One region of the Mameliella sp. AT18 genome, then DNA from elsewhere that is predicted to be linked to it. Evidence: riboswitches for the same ligand, from Rfam matches in the RefSeq annotation. Region 1 holds a riboswitch; each other region holds the start of a gene.
What was found. A riboswitch is a leader RNA that binds a small molecule or an ion and turns the genes downstream of it on or off. The one in region 1 is predicted to bind thiamine pyrophosphate.

Region 1 (5,096 bases):
CAAGCCCGCCGCAACATTGCCGGTCCAGCGTCAGCCCCGCCACCTGGTCCGGCAGGCCCGCGGCCAGCGCCACCATGCGGGCCGGGTTACCCCCGGCCCCGAGCGCGTTGCCCAAGATCACTTCATCGACCTGACATGCCTCCAGCCCCGCCGCCTCGATCACCCGGCGCAACACCGGCGCGCCCAGTTCGTGGAGCTGAAGCCCTGACAGCGCCCCGCCGCGCGGCGCCACCGGAGTGCGCAGGGCAGAGACGATACGGACACCGCTCATGCCTGACGCTCCAGCGCCTGGGCGATCCTCGCAAGGTCAGGCTTGCCGGAAAGCGTCAGAGGGAAATCGGCAATCGCCTGCACACGACGGGGTGCGGCGAGTGGACCGAAGACCGCACGACACCGGGCCAACAGCGCATCGCAAAGCCCTGCCTCTACCGGCCCGTCGATGACCGCGACAAGATGCGTGCCGCGGCGTGGGTCAGACCGGGGAACCACTGCACATTGTGTCACCGCCGGATCGCTTAGCAGAAAGGCCTCGATATCCTCGGGAAAGACGTTCTGGTCGGCGATGGTGACCATCCGGTTGCGGCGCCCGGCAACGGTCAGGTGGCCCTCCTTGTCGAGCTGCCCCAATTCACCGACCGTGACGAAACCATCCCTTTCGCGTGTTTCTGCACTGTCACCTTCGGCATAGCCATCAAAAAGGTAAGGGCTGCGCACCCAGATCTCGCCTATGGCCCCCTCCTTGGCGTCGATCCTTATCTCGACACCCGGGTAGGCGCGGCCAACGCTGCCCTCCGGGCCACTGCCATCGCCCCAAGCGATGAAACTGGTCTCGGCGGCGCCATAGAACTCACGCAGGACTGCCTTGGGACACAATGCGGCGATCCGAAGCCGCAATTCGGGCGTCAGCCGCCCGCCACCACAAAGCACTTGGCGCAGGCTCGGCAGCACGGCCCCTGTTTCGCACAGAAGGCGCAACTGGGTTGGCGTGGCGTAGAGGATTGTCGCCTGTGCCGCCTTCACGCCCTGCGCCTGTTGGCGCGGCCTCAGACCAGCGAAGGAATGCAGGTCGGCGCCAAGATGCGCCCCTTCGACCAGGGCATAGAGCGCAAGGGAATGGGCCGGGACCCCCAGGACGGCGTAGCGATCCTCGCTGCCAAGGCTCAGGTGGTTGCGGTTGACCTCGAAACTGGCAATCCAGGAGGCATGGCTACGCCGGATGGTCTTCGCCGCTCCGGTCGTTCCGCCAGAGCGGCTGTGGAAATACCCCGCGCGTTCTTTGGAAAGGCGGCTGACCCCGCCTGGTCCGACAGAAAACGCGCGCCCGGTGCGGATGGCTGCGCGCAGGGCAACAAGATCCTGCGCCCCGGCCCTGTCCGAACCCTCGCCCTCTCCGACCTGCTGCCCATGCACATGCAAACGGGCCTCCGGTGGCCAGCGAAACAGCGCAGTGCTCATGGTTCCGGACCCGGTCGCAGCAGTGCCGTGGCCTATTTCCGTCATGGAACATCCTCGTCAAGGTCATGGAGTGGTAGCCCACCACGGCCCTCGACGAAACAGGCAGATAACACCCCGCGTTTTCGTCAGACGCGAACAGGGCACGCCGGACTCTTCCCGTGTTTGACTTGGCGTGGCGGGGTTGTTACCCAAAGTCCAACCGTTGGGGTGCCTCCAAGAGGCTGAGAGGCGTGAACGCGCTAACCCATCGAACCTGATCCGGGCAATACCGGCGTAGGGAACGGTCTACAGTCCACAGACGTTTTCCATGCGCGGTGCCCTTTTGTCTGAAGGAGCAGCCGTTGGCGCATATCGCATTGACCATCGCCGGATCCGACAGTGGCGGAGGCGCGGGCATACAGGCCGATCTCAAGTCCATGTCGGCGCTTGGCGTCTACGGCGCCAGTGTCATCACCGCGGTCACCGCCCAGAACACCCGTGCCGTCACCGCGGTTCATTCAATACCGCTCGACGTGATCGAGGCGCAGATCGAGGCGGTGCTGTCGGATCTGGACATCCGGGCGATGCCCAGTTGGCGCCCGATGCGGTGGGCGCATTGCGGCAGAACTTGATGCCGCACGCCACCGCCCTCACCCCTGGCCTGCCCGAGGCGGCGGCGCTGCTGGACGGCCCGGTGGCGCGCACGCGCGAGGACATGAGAGAACAGGGCATGGCGCTCTGCGGCATGGGGACGCGATCGATGCTGACGACATCCACCGAACCCCGCCACAGGACGCGCAACACCTACGGCACCGGCTGCACGCTTTCGTCGGCCATTGCCGCCGGGCTTGCGCTTGGGCTGCCGCTCGAACTGGCGACCGAAACGGCGCACAGCTTCGTGCAACAGGCGATTGCGGCAGCGGACGGGCTGCAGGTCGGCTCCGGGCATGGCTCACTGCACCATTTTCACGCGGTCTGGGAATGATGCCGGTGTTCTCGGTCATCGGCGCCGGTGTGGCGGGGCTTTCCGTTGCCAGCGAACTGGCCGCGCGCGGTGCCGATGTGCAGGTCTTTGATCCTGCCGGGCCGCCCGGTCCGCACCACTGTTCCTGGTGGGCGGGGGGCATGTTGGCGCCCTGGTGCGAATATGAAAACGCCGAAGAGCCAGTGCTGAGGCTGGGCCAACAGGCGATTGTCTGGTGGCAACAACGCACCACTGTCCAGCAACGCGGCACGCTGGTCGTGGCGGGGCGGCGTGACTTGCCCGACCTGCGCCGCTTTGCCCGACGCACCGAAGGGTTCCGAGAGGTCGGGACCGACTTCGCGGAACTGGAACCGGACCTGCCCGGCGTTGCGCAGGGGCTATTCTTTGAAGGCGAGGCGCATCTGGATCCGCGCCGGGCGTTGAGTGATCTTTACACCAGCCTGAAAGGGCAGAAGGTCAGGTTCGTTCAGGACAAGGCGCCGGCGGCGCTGGACAACGTGATTGATTGCCGGGGCCTCGCCGCGCGCGACGCTCTGCCCGACCTGCGTGGCGTCAGGGGCGAGATGCTGGTGATCCGCTGCCCCGAGGTGACGCTCACGCGCCCGATCCGTCTGCTGCATCCGCGCATCCCGCTGTATATCGTGCCGCGCGGCGATGGCGTCTACATGCTGGGCGCCACGATGATCGAGAGCGAGGACCGGCGCCGGATCACGGTCCGCTCGATGCTGGAACTGCTCAGCGCGGCCTACGCGCTGAACCCCGCCTTCGGCGAGGCCGAGGTGCTCGAAACCGGCGTCGATTTGCGCCCGGCCTTTCCGGACAACCTGCCCCGGATCCGGCGGCTCGGCGGCAGGATCTTTGCCAATGGCCTTTATCGTCACGGCTACCTGCTTGCGCCCGCGTTGGCGCGCGGGGTGGCCGATCTTGCCCTGCACAACACCCATTCGGAGTTTGTCGATGAAGATCGTGATTAACGGCGAGTCTTGCGAAGTCGTCGCCGGGACACTTGCCGACCTGCTGAAAGAACGCGCCCTTGCCGGGCGGGTGGCGACGGCGGTGAACGAAACATTCGTGCCCGCGGCACAGCGCCCGGCCTGCAAACTGCAAGAGGGCGACCGGGTCGAAATCCTCGCACCGATGCAGGGGGGATGACGATGAAACGCTTTTACGGCACCGAATTGCCCAACCCGCTGATGCTGGGCACCGCGCAATACCCCAGTCCTACCATCCTGGAAGAGGCCTTCCGGGCCAGCGGCGCGGCGGTGGCGACGGTTTCGCTGCGCCGCGAGGGCGCCGGGGGTGCGGGTGACACCTTCTGGAAGATGATCGAGGATCTGGGCGTGCTGGTCCTGCCCAACACGGCGGGCTGCCACACGGTCAAGGAGGCGGTCACCACCGCGCATATGGCGCGCGAAGTCTTTGGCACGCGCTGGATCAAGCTGGAACTGATTGGCCACACGGACAGCCTGCAACCCGACGTGTTCCAGCTTGTCGAGGCGGCGAGGATCCTCACCGGGGACGGTTTCCAGGTCTTTCCCTACACCACCGAGGATCTGATCGTCGCCGAACGCCTGTTGACGGCGGGCTGCGAGGTGCTGATGCCCTGGGGCGCGCCGATCGGTTCAGGGCGCGGGCTGAACAATCCCTACGCGCTACGCGCCATGCGCGCGGAATTTCCCGATGTGCCGCTGGTGGTCGATGCAGGCATCGGCCTGCCCAGTCACGCCGCGCAGGCGATGGAACTGGGTTTTGACGCGGTGCTGCTGAACACCGCCGTCGCACGGGCGGGCGATCCCGTGCTCATGGCGCGCGCGATGATGGGCGCGGTCGAGGCGGGCCGCCTCGCCTACGGCGCCGATCCGATCGACGCCCGCGACATGGCCGAAGCCTCGACCCCGGTGATCGGAAAGGCCTTTCTGGCATGACCCTCGACCGTTTTTACCCGATCTTCGACCATTCCGACTGGCTGCGGCGGATGCTGCCGCTGGGGGTCCGGTTGGTGCAACTGCGTATCAAGGACCAGCCGCGAGACGCCGTTCGCGCGCAGATCGAGGTCTCGCGCGATCTCTGCCGCAAACATGGCGCGGTGCTGGTCGTCAACGACCACTGGCAAGAGGCCATCGCGCTGGGCTGTGACTGGGTGCACCTGGGGCAGGAGGATCTGGACAACGCGGACCTGGCGGCGATCCGGAAGGCCGGGCTGAAACTGGGTGTTTCGACACATGACGATGACGAGTTGGAGCGCGTGATAGGCATGGCCCCGGACTACGTGGCGCTTGGCCCTGTCTATCCCACGATCCTGAAAAAGATGAAGTGGCATCAGCAGGGCCTGCCCCGCGTCACCGACTGGAAGGCCCGAATCGGGGCGACGCCGCTTGTCGCCATCGGCGGCATGTCGGTCGAGCGCGCAAGTGGCGTGTTCGAGGCAGGGGCGGACATTGTCTCTGCCGTCACCGACATCACGTTGAACGCCGATCCCGAAGCGCGGGTGCGGCAGTGGATCGGGGCCACGCGATGAGCCGCTACGCCCGCCAGACCATCCTGCCAGAGGTCGGTGATGTCGGCCAACGACGCTTTGGTGCGGCCCGGGTGCTTGTCATCGGCGCCGGAGGGCTGGGCGCGCCCGTCCTGCCGCTGCTGGCCGGGGCCGGTGTTGGACGGATCACCATCGTCGACG
Region 2 (5,096 bases), on a different contig from region 1:
GTTCTGAAACTGCTGCCAGGGCTGATCCGAGGTAAATAGCACCAGCGCGCGGTCCTCATTGAAACGATCCCCATTTGCAAGCTCGTCTGCTTCCAGGAACTGTTTCAGACGTGCCTGAGCGGCGCTGCCCAGCTGTTCGATATTCTCCAGTACCAAAGTCGGCGAGAACCGTTCCACCGGATAATCCCCAAGAAACTGCATTACATCCAGCGCTTCGCTCACGCTTGCGTCTGCGTTGGGGCTGTTGGCATCCAGCGTCACGCCCGTGGGGCCGATCAGCCCAAGATCGCCGATAATCGCCTGGGCAAACTCCCGGCTGTCGCCACCGGGCGCGCCGCAAATCAACAGCGGAACGCGGTAGGCGGCCAGTTTGCGGGCGCGCTCGACCAGATTGGGCATCGCCGCGCCCTGATTGGCGAAACATGCCAGCGGGCCGGTCTTGTCCAGCCGGGCTGGCACGTTGGGCGTGCCGGAGTTGATGAAATACCGGCGCGGGGGCACTCGGGCTGGTCCGCGCAGGCAGACCTCAAGATCGTGCAGTTCGGACAGGTGCCGCCCGACAAGGTTCTGATGGGGCTCGGGGCGCGCATCATCACGCCAAAGCGGCAGGCTGAAAATCACATCGCCTCGGTCATCGCAGGCCACCAGCGTTTCAAAACAGCGCCGGGTGGCGGGGTCTCGCGACATCAGCCGCGCTGTCATCTTGTCTGAATGGTAATTGCGGAACAGACGTGTCTGGAACTGGCGCGAGGCCCGGTGCAGGGTCTGTTCGCACAGGCCAATTTCGTCGGGGCGCCGGCCGACTGCTCCTACCAGCGTGATCGAGCCGATAAGATTGTTCTGCGCATCCGTCAGCGGGGTAGAGCTACAGGCAAATCGGGAAAAACAGCGATAGAAATGATCCTCGCCCGATACGGTCACTACATTGCCCGATTCCAGCGCGATGCTGATGCCGTTGGTCCCCGCCAGCCGTTCGTTCCAGATTCCGCCTACTGTCAGCCCGTGCCGCTGAAATTCGGTTTCGGCGCCCTCGGGGGCGTAACATTCCAGCACCACGCCTTCCGCGTCCGAGACCAGCAAGCAATAGCGGCTTTTGCTGGGCAGCAGGGTTGAAGGATCCAGTTCGGCAGCCGCACCGCCGATCAGATCCTGAAAGCGTTCGCGCCGGGGCGATAGTTCGGTTTCCTGTAGGCGCAGGATCGGCGCGCGGGTGCCGACCGCCAGCCGGTGTTTCTGAGTCGAGCGTGCCCTGGACCGCGCAAGCAACTCGCGCAGTGCGGTTTTTTGTTGCAAGGCAACCATTTCGTTTCCTCCCTTTGGCGTGAAGTGAACCACGGCCAACCTTTTGATTATCGCGTGGTTTCCCCTTTTTGTCCAAGTTGAGCGCAAGTCGCAGATCGCGCCTGTTGCAGTCGCTGAAAATCGGCATCCGCATGATAGCTTGATCGCGTCAGCGGAGAAGCCGAGACAAGCGCGAACCCCTTGCCCAGGGCGGCTGTCTTGTAGGCTGTGAATTCCTCGGGCGTGATGTAGCTGGCCACGGGGTGATGTTTCGGCGTCGGTTGCAGGTATTGCCCGATGGTCAGAAAATCGACGCCTGCCGCGCGCAGGTCGTCCATCACTTGATGCACGGACTGGCGATCCTCGCCCAGGCCGACCATCAGCCCCGATTTGGTGAAGATGGACGGGTCGCGCTGCCGGACACGGTCCAACAGGCGCAGCGAATGATAGTAGCGCGCACCAGGGCGGATTTGCGGATAAAGCCCCGGCACGGTTTCAAGGTTGTGATTGAAGACATCCGGGCGCGCATCGACCATAGCGTCCACCATGGCGGGGTCGCAACCCAGGAAATCCGGTGTCAGAAGCTCGATGGTGGTGTTGGGGTTGGACCGGCGGATGGCACGGATCGTGTGCACGAAGTGCTCTGCACCACCGTCGGCAAGGTCGTCGCGGTCGACAGAAGTGATCACGACGTGCCGGAGCCCCAAGCGTGCCACGGCTTTGGCCACCCGTCCAGGTTCGAACGGGTCCAGAGCCTCTGGCCGACCGGTGGCCACATTGCAGAAGGAGCAGCCCCGCGTGCAGGTGTCGCCCATGATCATCATGGTCGCGTGACCCTGGTCCCAGCATTCGCCCAGATTGGGACAACTGGCCTCTTCGCACACGGTGGTCAGCTTTTCGTCACGGACGAGAGCCATTGTTCGGGCGAATCCTGCGCCCGAAGGGGCCCGGACGCGAATCCAGCCCGGTTTGACCGGTCCCGACACGGATTTGCGATGCGCCTTTTCAGGGTGTCGCAGGGTCGGTGTCTGTCGTGGTGTCATTCGGCAAGCGCGTCCAAGGCCGCCAGCGCCCGGCCTCCGTAAACGACCGAAGGACCGCCCCCCATCTCGATTGCGACCGAGATCGCCTCGATCACCTCGTCGCGGGTTGCGCCGTGTTTCAGCGCGGCCCGCAGGTGAAACACGATACAATCTTCGCACCGGATCGCGATGGAAATCGAGAACGCCATCAGTTCCTTGACTTTGCTTGACAATGCCGCGTCGCCCGACACGGCGCTGACCAGCTGGCTGTAGGGTTTCATCGGCGCGGGGGCCGCCTTGAACAGTGCGCCCACGCGTTTGTCGATTTCCGCGCTCTCGGCGCGGTAGTTCTTAGTCATCGTGTTCCTCCCGTCAGGCCCGTGTGATAGAGATGCGTTTGCCTCAGGCGGCGCAGGCATCGTGGACCGTTGACGGCACTATGCGTGCTGTGTGCACCGCGATGTATCGGAGATCGGGTATTCGGACCTGTCAGGCCGGTAACTGTCTCATTTGGCGGCAAGTGAGACAGTGCCTGTGTCATGAAGACAAATCAGGATTGTTTGTTTGACAGGCAGCCCCTTGCTGGTGTGGAGTGCCGTGACGTCAGGGGAGTCCCGCCAAGGGGACTGAGAGGCTGACAGGGGGAAACCCCGGTGAAGCGACCCTTTGAACCTGACCCAGTTGATGCTGGCGTAGGAAGACCGAAGGGCAATTTCCCCACTTGCACACCGGGGCGGTCCTTTCGGGCCGCGGTGGCCCTTTTGCGGGCTACGGGCCGCTTTCTGCCTCACGTTTCGCTTGGGTCTTTTCGAGCGCACTTGAGGAGACGCAAATGAACGCCAAGACCCCACAGATCACCACCGGGCCGCTGCCCGCTTCGACCAAAATCCACGTGCCCGGACAGGTGCACGATATCCGCGTGCCGATGCGCTGCATCGCCATGTCGAACGAACCCCCAGTGACGGTCTATGACAGTTCCGGCCCTTACACCGATCCCGCTGTCAGCATCGATATCGCCAAGGGCTTGGCCGCTGTGCGCAGCCAATGGCAGATCGCACGCGGCGATTTGCAGGAATACGAAGGGCGCCACGTCACCTCTGCCGACAACGGGTTTGCCGAAGGTGCGCGCCTGACCCCGGCCTTTCCGATAGCCCGCAAACCGCTGCGGGCGACGGACGACAAGGCGGTCACCCAGTTGGCCTATGCCCGCGCCGGGGTCGTCACCCCGGAAATGGAATTCGTCGCCATCCGCGAAAACGAAGGCCGCATGGAAGCCTATCGCCGCGATGGCGAAGATTTTGGCGCCGCGATCCCCGATCTTGTCACCCCCGAATTCGTCCGTGACGAAATCACCGCTGGCCGCGCCATCATCCCCGCCAACATCAACCACCGCGAGTTGGAGCCGGTTATCATCGGCCGGAACTTCAAGGTGAAGATCAACGCCAACATCGGCAACTCGGCCGTCACCTCCAGCATGGAGGAAGAGGTCGAAAAGATGGTCTGGGCCATCCGTTGGGGAGCGGATACGGTGATGGATCTGTCCACCGGGCGCAACATCCACAACATCCGCGACTGGATCCTGCGCAACGCACCCGTTCCGATCGGCACCGTGCCGCTGTATCAGGCGCTGGAAAAGGTGGGCGGCATCGCCGAGGACCTGACCTGGGAAATCTTCCGCGACACGCTGATCGAACAGGCCGAACAGGGGGTGGATTACTTCACTATCCACGCAGGCGTGCGGCTGCACATGATCCCGATGACCGCGAAACGCGTGACCGGCATCGTATCGCGCGGCGGGTCTATCATGGCCAAGTGGTGTCTGCACCTTCACCGCGAATCCTTCCTGTATGAGCATTTCGAGGAAATCTGCGACATCTGCCGCCGCTATGACGTGTCTTTCAGTCTGGGCGATGGGCTGCGCCCCGGGTCCATCGCGGACGCCAACGATCAGGCGCAGTTCGCGGAACTGGAAACTCTGGGGGAGCTGACGAAAATCGCGTGGGCCAAGGACTGCCAGGTGATGATCGAAGGCCCGGGCCACGTGCCGATGCACAAAATCAAGGCCAACATGGACAAGCAGCTGGAGCATTGCCACGAGGCACCCTTCTATACGCTTGGGCCGCTCACCACGGATATCGCACCGGGCTATGACCATATCACCAGCGCCATCGGTGCCGCGATGATCGGGTGGTTCGGCACGGCGATGCTGTGCTACGTGACACCGAAGGAACACTTGGGCCTGCCGGACCGCGACGACGTGAAAACCGGCGTGATCACCTACAAGCTGGCTGCCCACGCTGCCGACCTGGCCAAGGGGCACCCCGGCGCGCAGATCCGCGACGACGCCCTGTCCCGCGCCCGGTTCGAATTCCGCTGGGAAGACCAGTTCAACCTGGGCCTTGATCCCGACACGGCGCGCGAAATGCACGACGAAACCATGCCAAAAGAGGCGCACAAGGTGGCGCATTTCTGTTCGATGTGCGGGCCGAAATTCTGTTCCATGCGCATTTCCCACGACATCCGCGCAGAGGCGGAAAAGCAGCAGGGCATGGAAAAGATGGCCGCCAAGTTCCGCGAAGGTGGCGAATTGTACGTGCCTGCGCAGGAGTCGGCAGAATGATCTCTGTCCTTGGAATGGGGGTGGCGGGGCTTTGCGTCGCCACCTCTCTGGCTGAACGTGGTCTGCAGGTAGAGGTGATCACCCCCGAAGGGTCGCCTGATCCGGCCTCTTGGCTGGCAGGGGGGATGCTGGCGCCGTTCTGCGAAGGTGAAAGCGCACCGGATTTGGTGGTG
Region 3 (5,096 bases), on a different contig from region 1:
TTGCCGCGAACACCTGGGAAGAGCCGGCAGATGAGCCATACACGGTGGACAGCGGCGAGCCGGAGGCGCCTGTCCTGGAACAGGACCAAGACCCCGCGCCCTACGATGCGGACGATGCCTATGGTGACATGATCCCGGACACGGAAACCCTGGTGCATGGCAGCTGGGCTGCTGAAGACCTGGAGCCGTCACCCGTCGAAGTGGAGGTCGAGGAGATCGACAATTTCGAGCAACCCGCGCCGGAGCCGGCACCGGCCTACAAGAAGGCCGTTGGTGACGATGCCCTGTGGAAGGATTTCTGAGGGGGCTTAGCCCCCGATGCGTCCGCCCGCGTCCCCCACCTGGCCGCGATGCAGCAGCAGGTGATCGAGCAGGACGCAGGCCATCATCGCCTCTCCAACCGGGACGGCGCGGATGCCAACGCAGGGATCGTGCCGCCCCTTGGTGACGATCTCGGTCTCTTCGCCGCTCAGGGTGATGGTCTTGCGCGGGGTCAGGATGGACGAGGTCGGCTTGACCGCGAAACGCACGACGATTTCCTGTCCGGTCGAAATGCCGCCCAGGATGCCGCCGGCGTGGTTGGAGCTGTAGACCGGGCCGTTCTCACCCATGAAGATCTCGTCGGCATTCTGGCTGCCGGTCAGCGCCGCCGAGGCCATGCCCTCGCCGATCTCGACGCCCTTGACCGCGTTGATCGACATCATCGCGGCCGCAAGGTCAGTGTCGAGCTTGCCATAGACGGGGGCGCCCAGGCCGGCAGGCGCATTGCGGGCGACGACCTCGATCACCGCGCCCACGCTCTCGCCCGACTTGCGCAGCCCATCCAGGTAGTCGGCCCAGGTCTCGGCGGCCTGGGGGTCCGGGCACCAGAAGGGGTTGGCATCGATCTGGGCATCGTCGAAACGCGCCCGGTCGACGCCGTGGCTGCCCATCTGCACCATGTAGCCGCGGATCTCGGTCCCCGGCACCAGCGCCGTCAGCGCCGCGCGCGCGAGCCCGCCGGCGGCCACGCGGGCCGCAGTTTCCCGCGCAGAAGAGCGCCCGCCGCCGCGATAGTCGCGCAGCCCGTATTTCTGGAAATAGGTGATGTCGGCGTGGCCGGGGCGGAACTTCTGCGCGATCTCGGAATAATCCTTGGACCGCTGGTCGGTGTTCTCGATCATCAGCTGAACCGAGGTTCCGGTGGTCCGGCCCTCGAAGACGCCGGACAGGATGCGCACGGCATCCGGTTCGCGGCGTTGTGTCGTGAACTTGCTCTGCCCCGGTTTGCGCCTGTCCAGCCAGTGCTGCAGCTGCGCCTCGTCGATCTCGATCCCCGGCGGGCAGCCATCGACCGTGGCCCCCAGAGCCGGCCCGTGGCTTTCGCCCCAGGTGGTCACACGGAAGAGATGTCCGAATGTGTTCAGGCTCATGGCTGCGTCCCCTTCGTTTCCGCGCGGGATACGCAAGCCGGGGCACAATGCCAAGACTATTCGAGGCTGTCGCGCCGCCTCTGGGCCAAATCGCCCACGGCGTCCGTCGCCCGGTCCACGGCAATCACGATGAAGGTGGAGAGCCAGAGCGGCATTTCAAAGGCCGCGATCCAGCCGAAAATAAGATAGATGAGCCAGATAACCCCCAGCTCGAGACACAGAATGATCAAACGCGTTTCCCCAAGGGCGCCTCCTTTCTCCTGAATTTTCGGGATACGCATTCCTTACCATAATACACGGAAAATATCACGGTTTTTCTTGATGTTCCGTGACGTCGCGACTAGGGTCCGGCCTACCTCGGGGTGGCGGCGCATGAGCCGTCTGAGATTTCCGTGCCACGGATCAACCCGTTGAACCTGAACCGGTTAACACCGGCGGAGGGAAGGTATGGGCCCGATGACGGGACTCCAATCTTGCCCTTGCGCCGCAATATTGGAGGACTCTATGAAGTCACTTGCCTTCACTGTTGCCGCGGGATGTCTGAGCGCCGGCCTTGCCTTGGCCGAAACGCCTGTCCTGACGGTCTATGCGCCCGACTACTTCGTTTCCGAATGGGGGCCGGGGCCAAGGATCGAAGAGCTGTTCGAGGCGCGCTGCGACTGCGATCTGCAATTCAAGCCCGGCGACCTCTTGCCCCGTATCCTGCTGGAAGGCGACCGGACCGAGGCCGACGTCGTGATCGGCCTGAACACCGACGTGACGAAGAAGGCCCGGGACTCGGGCTTGTTCGCAGAACACGGCGTGGACCTGTCGCCGCTGACACTGCCGATCGACTGGACGGACGAGGTGTTCCTGCCGTTCAACTACGGGCACACTGCCTTTGTCTATGACAGCACCCGCGTGGATGCGCCGCCTGCCAGTTTCGACGCGCTGCTGGAGGCGCCAGACGACCTGCGGCTGGTGATCCAGGACCCGCGCACCTCGATCTCGGGGCTGGCGCTGGTGCTTTGGGTGCAATCGGTCTACGGCGACGAGGCGCAGGCCGCCTGGGAGAAACTGGCGCCCAAGATCGTCACCGTGACCAAGGGCTGGTCCGAATCCTACGGCCTCTTCACCGATGGCGAGGCGGACATGGTGCTGAGCTACACGACCTCGCCCGCCTATCACATCATCGCCGAAGAAGATGAGACGAAGAAGGCCGCGATCTTCCCCGAGGGGCATTATTTCATGGTCGAACTGGCCGCCCGGCTGGCCACCAGCGACCAACCCGAACTGGCCGGCGCCTTCATGGAGTTCATCTTGAGCGAGGACTTTCAGGGCATGATCGCCACGGGCAACTGGTCGATCCCGGCGGCGCTGGACAGCAACAAGTGGCCGGATGGCTTCCAGAAGCTCGACCTGCCGGAGAACGTGCTTTTCTATTCCGAGGATGAGGCGGCGGCCCTGCGTGGCGAGGCGATCGAGGCATGGCGCCGCGCGCTCTCGCAATAGCGGCGGCCCTGGCCCTGGCGGTCCTGACGCTGGGGCCGGTGGGCGTTGTTCTGGCCCGGGCCGGGGGCTTTGGCACCTTCGGCCCGGGGGATTGGCAGGCATTGCGGTTCACGCTCTGGCAGGCCTTCCTGTCGGCCACGTTCAGCGTTGTCCTGGCTGTGCCCGTGGCCAAGGCCCTGGCGCGCCGCCGCTTCGCCGGGCGCGGGGTCTTGGTGACGCTGTTGGGGGCGCCCTTCATCCTGCCGGTGATCGTGGCGGTCATGGGGTTGATCGCCGTTTTTGGCCAGGCGGGGCTGGTGAACAGGCTGTTGGGGGCGCTGGGCGGCCCGAACCTCGACATCTACGGGTTGCACGGGGTCGTGCTGGCGCATGTCTTTTTCAACCTGCCGCTGGCGGTCAGGATGCTGTTTTCCGCCTGGGCGGCGGTCCCGGCCGAGCATTTCCGGCTGTCGGCCTCCCTTGGCCTGTCGCCGCGGGCGCAATGGTGCGTGATTGACGCACCGCTGATCCTGCGGGTGCTGCCGGGGGCGTTTACGGTGATTTTCGTGATCTGCCTCACGAGCTTTGCGGTGGCGCTGACGCTGGGTGGCGGGCCACGGGCGACGACGGTGGAACTGGCGATCTACCAGGCGATGCGGTTCGATTTCGATCTTGGCCGCGCGGCGGCCCTGGCGGTGATGCAGCTGGTGCTGGCGCTGGCGGCTGGTCTGGTGGCGCTGCGCGTCGCGGGGCAGGCCGGATTTGGTGCCGGGCGTGATCGCATCCTGCCGCGCTGGGATGGGCAGGGTGGCCTGGCGCGTGGTTGGGATGGCATGTGGATCGTCGCGGCGGCGCTGTTCCTGCTGGTGCCACTGGCGGCGGTCGTCCTGCGCGGTCTACCGGGCCTTCTGCTGATCACGCCGGACACGCTGCGGGCAGCGGCGCATTCCCTGATCGTTGCGTTGGGGTCCACGGTGCTTTGCATGGCCTGGGCCTTGCCGCTGGCCACGCGGCGAGGCGAGTTGCTGGCCCTGCCCGCCATCGCGATTTCGCCGCTGGTTCTGGGGACGGGGCTGTTCCTTATCCTGCGCAACTTCGTCAATCCCTTCGACATGGCGTTGCCGGTCACGGGGTTGGTCAACGCGCTGATGGCGCTGCCCTTTGCCCTGCGCATCCTGCGGCCCGAGGCCGAGGCGGTCACGCGCGACTATGGGAGGCTGCGGGCCAGCCTGCGGATGACACCACTGGCCTGGCTGCGGCTGGTCTGGCTGCCCCGCTTGCGGCGCCCGATGGGCTTTGCCGCCGGGTTGACGGCTGCACTGGCGATGGGAGATCTGGGCGTGATCGCATTGTTTGCGGATCCGGACCGGGCGACCCTGCCGTTGCAGGTCTATCGCCTGATGGGATCCTACCAGATGGAGGCGGCGGCCGGTGCGGCGCTGCTGTTGTTGTGTACCAGCCTGGGGTTGTTCTGGCTGTTCGACAGAGGAGGACGCCTGGGTGCTGAAGCTTGAAGACCTGCAAGTGGCGATGGACAGCGGGACGCTGCGCGCGGACCTGGCGCTGGTGCCGGGACGCCGGGTGGCGCTTGTCGGGCCGTCCGGCGCCGGGAAATCCACCTTGCTGGACGCCATCGCCGGTTTCAGGGAGGTCGCGGGCGGTCGTGTCACCTGGCAGGGGCGCGACCTGACTCATGTGCCGCCGCAGGCGCGGCCCGTGTCGATCCTGTTCCAGGACAGCAACCTGTTCCCGCACCTGACGCTGGAGCGGAACCTGGGCCTTGCCCTGCATCCCGACGGGCGCCGCCCGGATGCGGAGGCGCGGGCGCGTATCGAGGGCGCATTGCGGCGCGTGGGGCTGGACGGCATGGCCGGGCGCAAGCCGGGCACCCTGTCCGGCGGCCAGCAGGGGCGCGCAGCCCTGGCCAGGGTTCTCTTGATGGCGCGTCCGATGATCCTGCTGGACGAACCCTTTGCCGCCCTGGGTCCAGCCCTGAAACGCGAGATGCTGGACCTTGTGCGCGAGGTTGCAGACAGCCTGGCGGCGTTGGTGGTCATGGTGACACACGATCCACGCGACGCAGAGGGGTTTGCCCATGAGGTCGTTCTGGTGGCCGAGGGCAAGGCGCAGGCGCCCGTGGCGGCGGATGCCTTCTTTGCCGATCCCCCGCGGGCCTTCCGCGACTATGTCGGCGTGGCAGGGTAGGCCCGGCCA
Region 4 (5,096 bases), on a different contig from region 1:
ATGACCACGCGCATTGCCGTTATTCCCGCGGCAGCGAGCGCAGAAGGCTGTGGCAGACGCCGCCGTCCACCACCAGCTGATGCGCATTGACGTAGCGGGGCTGCGGCGAGGCCAGGAACCAGACCGCCTCGGCGATGTCCTCGATCTTGCCCAGATCGCCGTTCGGCACGGCGCCTTCGCGCGCGGCGCGGACCTTGGGATCGTCATAGAACGGGGCGGACATGCCACCGTCGATGAACCCCGGCGCGATAGCCCTCGGCATCGAATTTTGCGGCCACGCCTGCCCCGAGGCCCGCGGCGGCCCCGGTCACGATTTCGGATTTCATGCTCATGCCTCGGGTTCGGGTGTCAGGAGAACGGGATAGGACGAAAAGTTCATGCGGGAGGTGTTGGTGTCCTGCACCGCCGAACGGTCCGGGTCGGGGCGCACGTCGCGGTCCAGCAGCGTCTGGACCAACCGCGTCACGATCCCGTACTGGTGCCTGTCCGGATCGGTGTCCGGCCCCGCCGGCAGTCCGCCGTCAAGATCGCGCCCAAGGCACATGTGCATGCCATAGCCAAAGGTCAGGCCCCGGATCGGCACGCCTTCGGACAGGGCGCGGCCCGTACGGCTTCCTTGTCTAGGGTCACATGGGTCAGCGTCGCGCATTCCGAGAAGTTCTTGACCAGTTTCAGCAACTGCCCGGTTTCCTCGGGCGATTTCTCGGGCCGGTCGAGGCCCGCGAAATCTGCAGTCAGGTTCATCGTGACGCGATAGCCGAAGTCGATCAGGTCCATCCCGCCGCTCGCCGAAAGCGGCCCGATGACCTGTGCCAGGGCGGGCAGGAATATCTCTGTCTCGTAGACCGAGAAGTCGTCCCTGCGGAGCACCGAAAACTCCAGCACCCGCCGCTTGTGATGGTCCCCGCCATGCAGCGTCAGCAGGACGTCATTCATGACGACGCCCCCCCTCGTCGTACAGCGCCTGACGCATGGAACGGTCCGTCAGGACGCGCGTGATCTCGTGGTAGTCGGGTATGACCTGGCCAGCCATAAAGGCCTCCTTGCGGGCATCTGGAAATCCCGACAGCTGTCCCGGTCAGGTGCTTGCCGGGGCCGTCTGCGGGTGACGATTGCATTGGCGCGGATCCTGCGGATCGACTGCCAGCGTCCGCCAGGCTCCTTCCCCGAGCTCCTGTTCCCGGTCAGTCTCCACGGATCGGATCGCTGCCGTCCCAGCCATCGGCCGCTGCAGCGGGCTCCCGACCGGCACCGATCCGCGGCGCCACACGGGCAGTCAGCGAACTGCCAAAACGCCTGTCCGACCGCCGAGCGCGCCATAGACGCGGGCCTGCATCGCGATCCATTGCGCCGCTGGCCGCGTCTCTTGCTCGACCCGCAGGAAACTGGTCCCGAAGCGGTCCGGGCGAAAGTTCCAGACCTCCGTCAGCAACCATTGCCCCCGGACATGTTTCAGGACGGCCACCGAGGGCACCGGATCGCCGACCAAGAGGTTCTCGGTGATCATCCGGGTTTCATGGGTGGCGACAATCGTCGTCTCGTCGATGCGCTGCGCGTCGAGGCAGACCGCGAAGTAAGAGCTGAGATTGAGGCAGAAGATCCGGTGCTGGATGGTCTCGAAGATCATCCGCAGATCGTCCGGCGTGGAAAAGACATGCGCCGCATCGAGGTTCACAAGCCGAAACGGAAGGTCGAAGACCCCCTGGTATCCGTCGAAATCCCTGGTGCGGATCACCCCCTGCGCCCGGTGCAACAGATCATCGTATATCGACTTGGCATTCAGGTCGTCGCGATCAGGCATACCCGGCCTTCTGGAAGTGTTCTGCATCCAGCCTATACACAAGGGGATGCAAAAGGCCAGTATAAACAGGGTCTTGCAAGGATTGCCCCCTTCGACAGGCCAATTCCCGCCATCCCGCGACCCAAACGTCCGGATTTCGCGATGCGAAACCGGCGAAGCTGATTGACGCTGGCGCCGTCTGATGCGACCTTCGCGCCGTTAGCGACAGGGGCGCTCGGGAAACCGGGCTGAGACGTACCCTTCGAACCTGAACCGGATAATGCCGGCGGAGGGAGGCGCACAGGGCAGACCGGATTCCGGTCGACGTCTCGTGATCTCTCATGCCGCCGGGCGAAAGGAGATCACGATGGACGATACGGGACAGCACCTGGATCACATGCGCCGGACGGCGCCACTTGTTCAGAACATCACGAATTACGTCGCCATGAACATCATGGCCAACGTCATGCTCGCGGCGGGGGCTTCGCCCGCGATGGTCCACGCGCGCGAGGAAGCAGCCGAATTCACAGGCCTGGCGCAGGCATTGACGATCAATATCGGGACGCTCTCACCGGCCTGGGCCGACGCCATGCTGGAGAGCGCCGGGGCCGCTCAGGCGCAGGGAACGCCCTGGATACTCGATCCGGTGGCGGTCGGCGCCACGGGTTATCGCCGGGACATCGGCGCACGGCTATTGGACCTCGCCCCGACCGTGATCCGGGGCAATGCGTCAGAGATCATGGCGCTGGCCGGCGCCGACGCAAGCGGCAAGGGCGCCGACACCGCCGACGCGGTTTCCCAGGCGCAGGAGGCTGCAAGCGCCCTGGCACGGCGGACGGGCGGCGTGGTCGCCGTGACCGGCCCCGTGGATTTCGTCACCGATGGCACGCGCAATGCTGAGGTCGCCAATGGCCACGCCCTGATGCCCCGGGTGACAGCCCTGGGCTGTTCCCTGACCGGCATCGTCGGCGCCTTCACCGTCGGGCAGGATCCCTTTGAGGCGACCGTTGCCGCGCTGGCCTTTTTCGGTCTTGCCGGCGAACAGGCCGCCGAAGGCGTCCGGGGACCGGGGACATTCCAGGTGGCCTTCATTGATGCGCTGTACACGATGACGCCGGAGGACCTGGCGCGCGGCGCCCGGATCACGCTGGCATGATCCCGCCGCTCTGTTTCATCACGGATGCCACCGCACCCGCACCGGTCATCGTCCAGGCGGTTGCCGCCGCACAGGGAGGCGCCGAATGGGTTCAACTGCGTGACAAGGTGACACCGGACGCGGATCTGGCCCGGCTCGCGCGGGCGCTGATGACCGCGCTGTCCCCCTTCGGGACCAAGCTGATCGTGAACGATCGGGTCGACCTGGCCATCGCCATCGGCGCGGCGGGTCTGCACGTCGGCCAGGGTGACGGAGATCCCGCCCGCATCCGCCGGAAGATCGGTCCGGACATGGTCCTTGGCCTGTCGATCGAGACGGCAGCGCAACTGGACGCGGTTCCCGCCGGTGTCGACTACCTCGGCGTCGGACCGATCTACGCGACCGGGTCCAAGCCAGATCACGCCGCACCCATCGGGTTGGACGGTTTCGCCGTGATCGCCGGGCGCTCCTCGCTGCCCTGCCTCGCCATTGGCGGCGTGACGGCCCGCGACGCCGCGCCGGTAAAGGCCGCCGGTGGCGCCGGGCTGGCCGTCGTCTCGGCGATTTCACGGGCGGCGGACATGACCGCCGCGACCCGGACCCTGATCCACGCATGGAGGACGGCATGATCCCGAACATCCTTTCCATCGCCGGTTCCGATTGTTCCGGCGGTGCCGGCATCCAGGCCGACATCAAGGCGATCTCGGCAAATGGCGGCTACGCAATGAGCGTCCTGACCGCGCTGACCGCCCAGAACACCCGTGGCGTGACGGCGGTCAGCCTGTGCGACACCGACATGATTGCCGCCCAGATCGCCGCAATCCGCGACGACATCGCCATCGACGCGATCAAGATCGGCATGCTGGGTGACGCGGCCATCATCGAAACCGTGACAAAGGGCATCGCGGGTCTTGCATGCCCCGTCGTGCTGGACCCCGTGATGGTCGCCAAGGGCGGCGACAGGCTGTTGCGGGCACCGGCCGTGGCGGCCTTGCGGGACATGTTGCCCTTTGCCAGCGTTATCACCCCGAACCTGCCGGAGGCGGCGGACCTTCTCGGCTGTGCCGAGGCCGCAACCACGGAAGAGATGATCCGGCAGGCCCGGGCATTGCTGGCGTTGGGGCCGAGCGCTGTTCTGCTGAAAGGCGGGCACCTCTCCGGAGACCGCAGCCCCGATCTCCTGCTCTCGCCCGATGTCGAGGCCTGGTTCGACGGCCCCCGCACGGCGACGCGCAACACGCATGGCACGGGTTGCACCTTCTCGTCGGCGCTGGCCACCGCCCTCGGGTCCGGGCTGGCGATCACCGAGGCCGCCGATCGGGCCAAGCGTTACATCAGCGCCGCCATAGCGGCGGCAGACCGGTTGTCGGTCGGGACGGGGCACGGCCCGGTCCATCACTTTCATTTCATCACGGGGACAGACAGATGACCTTCACACAGGATTTGGCCAAGCAGACCGCGGATCTGTGGCAGCAGATCTACGACATGCCCTTCAACCGCGACATGGCATCGGGCACCCTGCGCCGTGACGTGTTCCAGGGATACATCGTGCAGGATGCGCATTATCTCGAAGGCTTCGCCCGCGCCCTGTCACTGGCCGCGGCCAAGGCCCCCTCGGCCGATGTGCTGGCGCAGCTGGCGGGTTCGGCTACCGGGGCAATCCACGTCGAGCGCGAACTTCACGCGCATTACATGGGCCTGTTCGGGGTTTCCGACAGCGCTTTCGCCGCCATTCAGCCCTCTGCGGCCTGCGACCACTACCTGTCCTTCCTGCTGCGTTCCGCCGCGCTGGGCGACTTTCCAGAGGCGGTCGCGGCGCTCCTGCCCTGTTTCTGGATCTACCGCGAGGTCGGCCGGGACATTGCCAAGCACAGCCAGCCGTCAAATCCCTACGCGGCCTGGATCGACACCTATTCCGGCGAAGCCTTCGACGAGAGCGTCTCGCGCATGCTGGCCCTGACTGACAGGCTGGGGGCCGAGGCGGATGGCCCGACGAAGACACGCATGGAACGGGCCTTTCGCAGGGCCTGCTGGCACGAATGGCGGTTCTGGGACAGCGCCTATCACATGGAGGACTGGGCCCAGCCGCCAGCCGCGCAGGGCGCCCCGGCGTACCAGAGCGGCCCCCCGGTCAGTGTTCCTTGAGCGTCAGGATCAAAGGAGCGGGACCCGAGGTCCCGC

Region 2: another riboswitch for thiamine pyrophosphate. It lies ahead of thiC (phosphomethylpyrimidine synthase ThiC); the one in region 1 lies ahead of thiD (bifunctional hydroxymethylpyrimidine kinase/phosphomethylpyrimidine kinase).
Region 3: another riboswitch for thiamine pyrophosphate. It lies ahead of thiB (thiamine ABC transporter substrate binding subunit); the one in region 1 lies ahead of thiD (bifunctional hydroxymethylpyrimidine kinase/phosphomethylpyrimidine kinase).
Region 4: another riboswitch for thiamine pyrophosphate. It lies ahead of thiM (hydroxyethylthiazole kinase); the one in region 1 lies ahead of thiD (bifunctional hydroxymethylpyrimidine kinase/phosphomethylpyrimidine kinase).

The regions. Positions count from the first base shown of each region.
Region 1 is NZ_JARAMO010000171.1:10,280-15,375, reverse strand. Features, by position in the region: gene PVW46_RS15200 (thiolase family protein) at 1-271, opposite strand, end outside; gene PVW46_RS15195 (AMP-binding protein) at 268-1,455, opposite strand; TPP riboswitch at 1,649-1,752, shown strand; partial or broken gene thiD (bifunctional hydroxymethylpyrimidine kinase/phosphomethylpyrimidine kinase) at 1,797-2,419, shown strand; gene PVW46_RS15185 (FAD-dependent oxidoreductase) at 2,419-3,393, shown strand; gene thiS (sulfur carrier protein ThiS) at 3,377-3,571, shown strand; gene PVW46_RS15175 (thiazole synthase) at 3,574-4,344, shown strand; gene PVW46_RS15170 (thiamine phosphate synthase) at 4,341-4,937, shown strand; gene PVW46_RS15165 (HesA/MoeB/ThiF family protein) at 4,934-5,096, shown strand, end outside.
Region 2 is NZ_JARAMO010000196.1:17,817-22,912, reverse strand. Features, by position in the region: gene PVW46_RS17515 (sigma-54-dependent Fis family transcriptional regulator) at 1-1,335, opposite strand, end outside; gene lipA (lipoyl synthase) at 1,350-2,324, opposite strand; gene PVW46_RS17505 (carboxymuconolactone decarboxylase family protein) at 2,321-2,662, opposite strand; TPP riboswitch at 2,899-3,019, shown strand; gene thiC (phosphomethylpyrimidine synthase ThiC) at 3,136-4,923, shown strand; gene PVW46_RS17495 (FAD-dependent oxidoreductase) at 4,920-5,096, shown strand, end outside.
Region 3 is NZ_JARAMO010000001.1:12,008-17,103, reverse strand. Features, by position in the region: partial or broken gene PVW46_RS00115 (methyl-accepting chemotaxis protein) at 1-302, shown strand, start outside; gene aroC (chorismate synthase) at 309-1,412, opposite strand; gene PVW46_RS00105 (hypothetical protein) at 1,469-1,642, opposite strand; TPP riboswitch at 1,761-1,872, shown strand; gene thiB (thiamine ABC transporter substrate binding subunit) at 1,917-2,903, shown strand; gene PVW46_RS00095 (thiamine/thiamine pyrophosphate ABC transporter permease ThiP) at 2,879-4,396, shown strand; gene PVW46_RS00090 (thiamine ABC transporter ATP-binding protein) at 4,383-5,087, shown strand.
Region 4 is NZ_JARAMO010000020.1:23,823-28,918, reverse strand. Features, by position in the region: gene PVW46_RS02505 (ThuA domain-containing protein) at 1-14, opposite strand, end outside; gene PVW46_RS02500 (SDR family oxidoreductase) at 20-223, opposite strand; gene PVW46_RS02495 (hypothetical protein) at 204-332, opposite strand; gene PVW46_RS02490 (hypothetical protein) at 329-583, opposite strand; gene PVW46_RS02485 (hypothetical protein) at 565-936, opposite strand; gene PVW46_RS02480 (hypothetical protein) at 1,277-1,801, opposite strand; TPP riboswitch at 1,998-2,092, shown strand; gene thiM (hydroxyethylthiazole kinase) at 2,148-2,936, shown strand; gene thiE (thiamine phosphate synthase) at 2,933-3,544, shown strand; gene thiD (bifunctional hydroxymethylpyrimidine kinase/phosphomethylpyrimidine kinase) at 3,541-4,344, shown strand; gene tenA (thiaminase II) at 4,341-5,060, shown strand.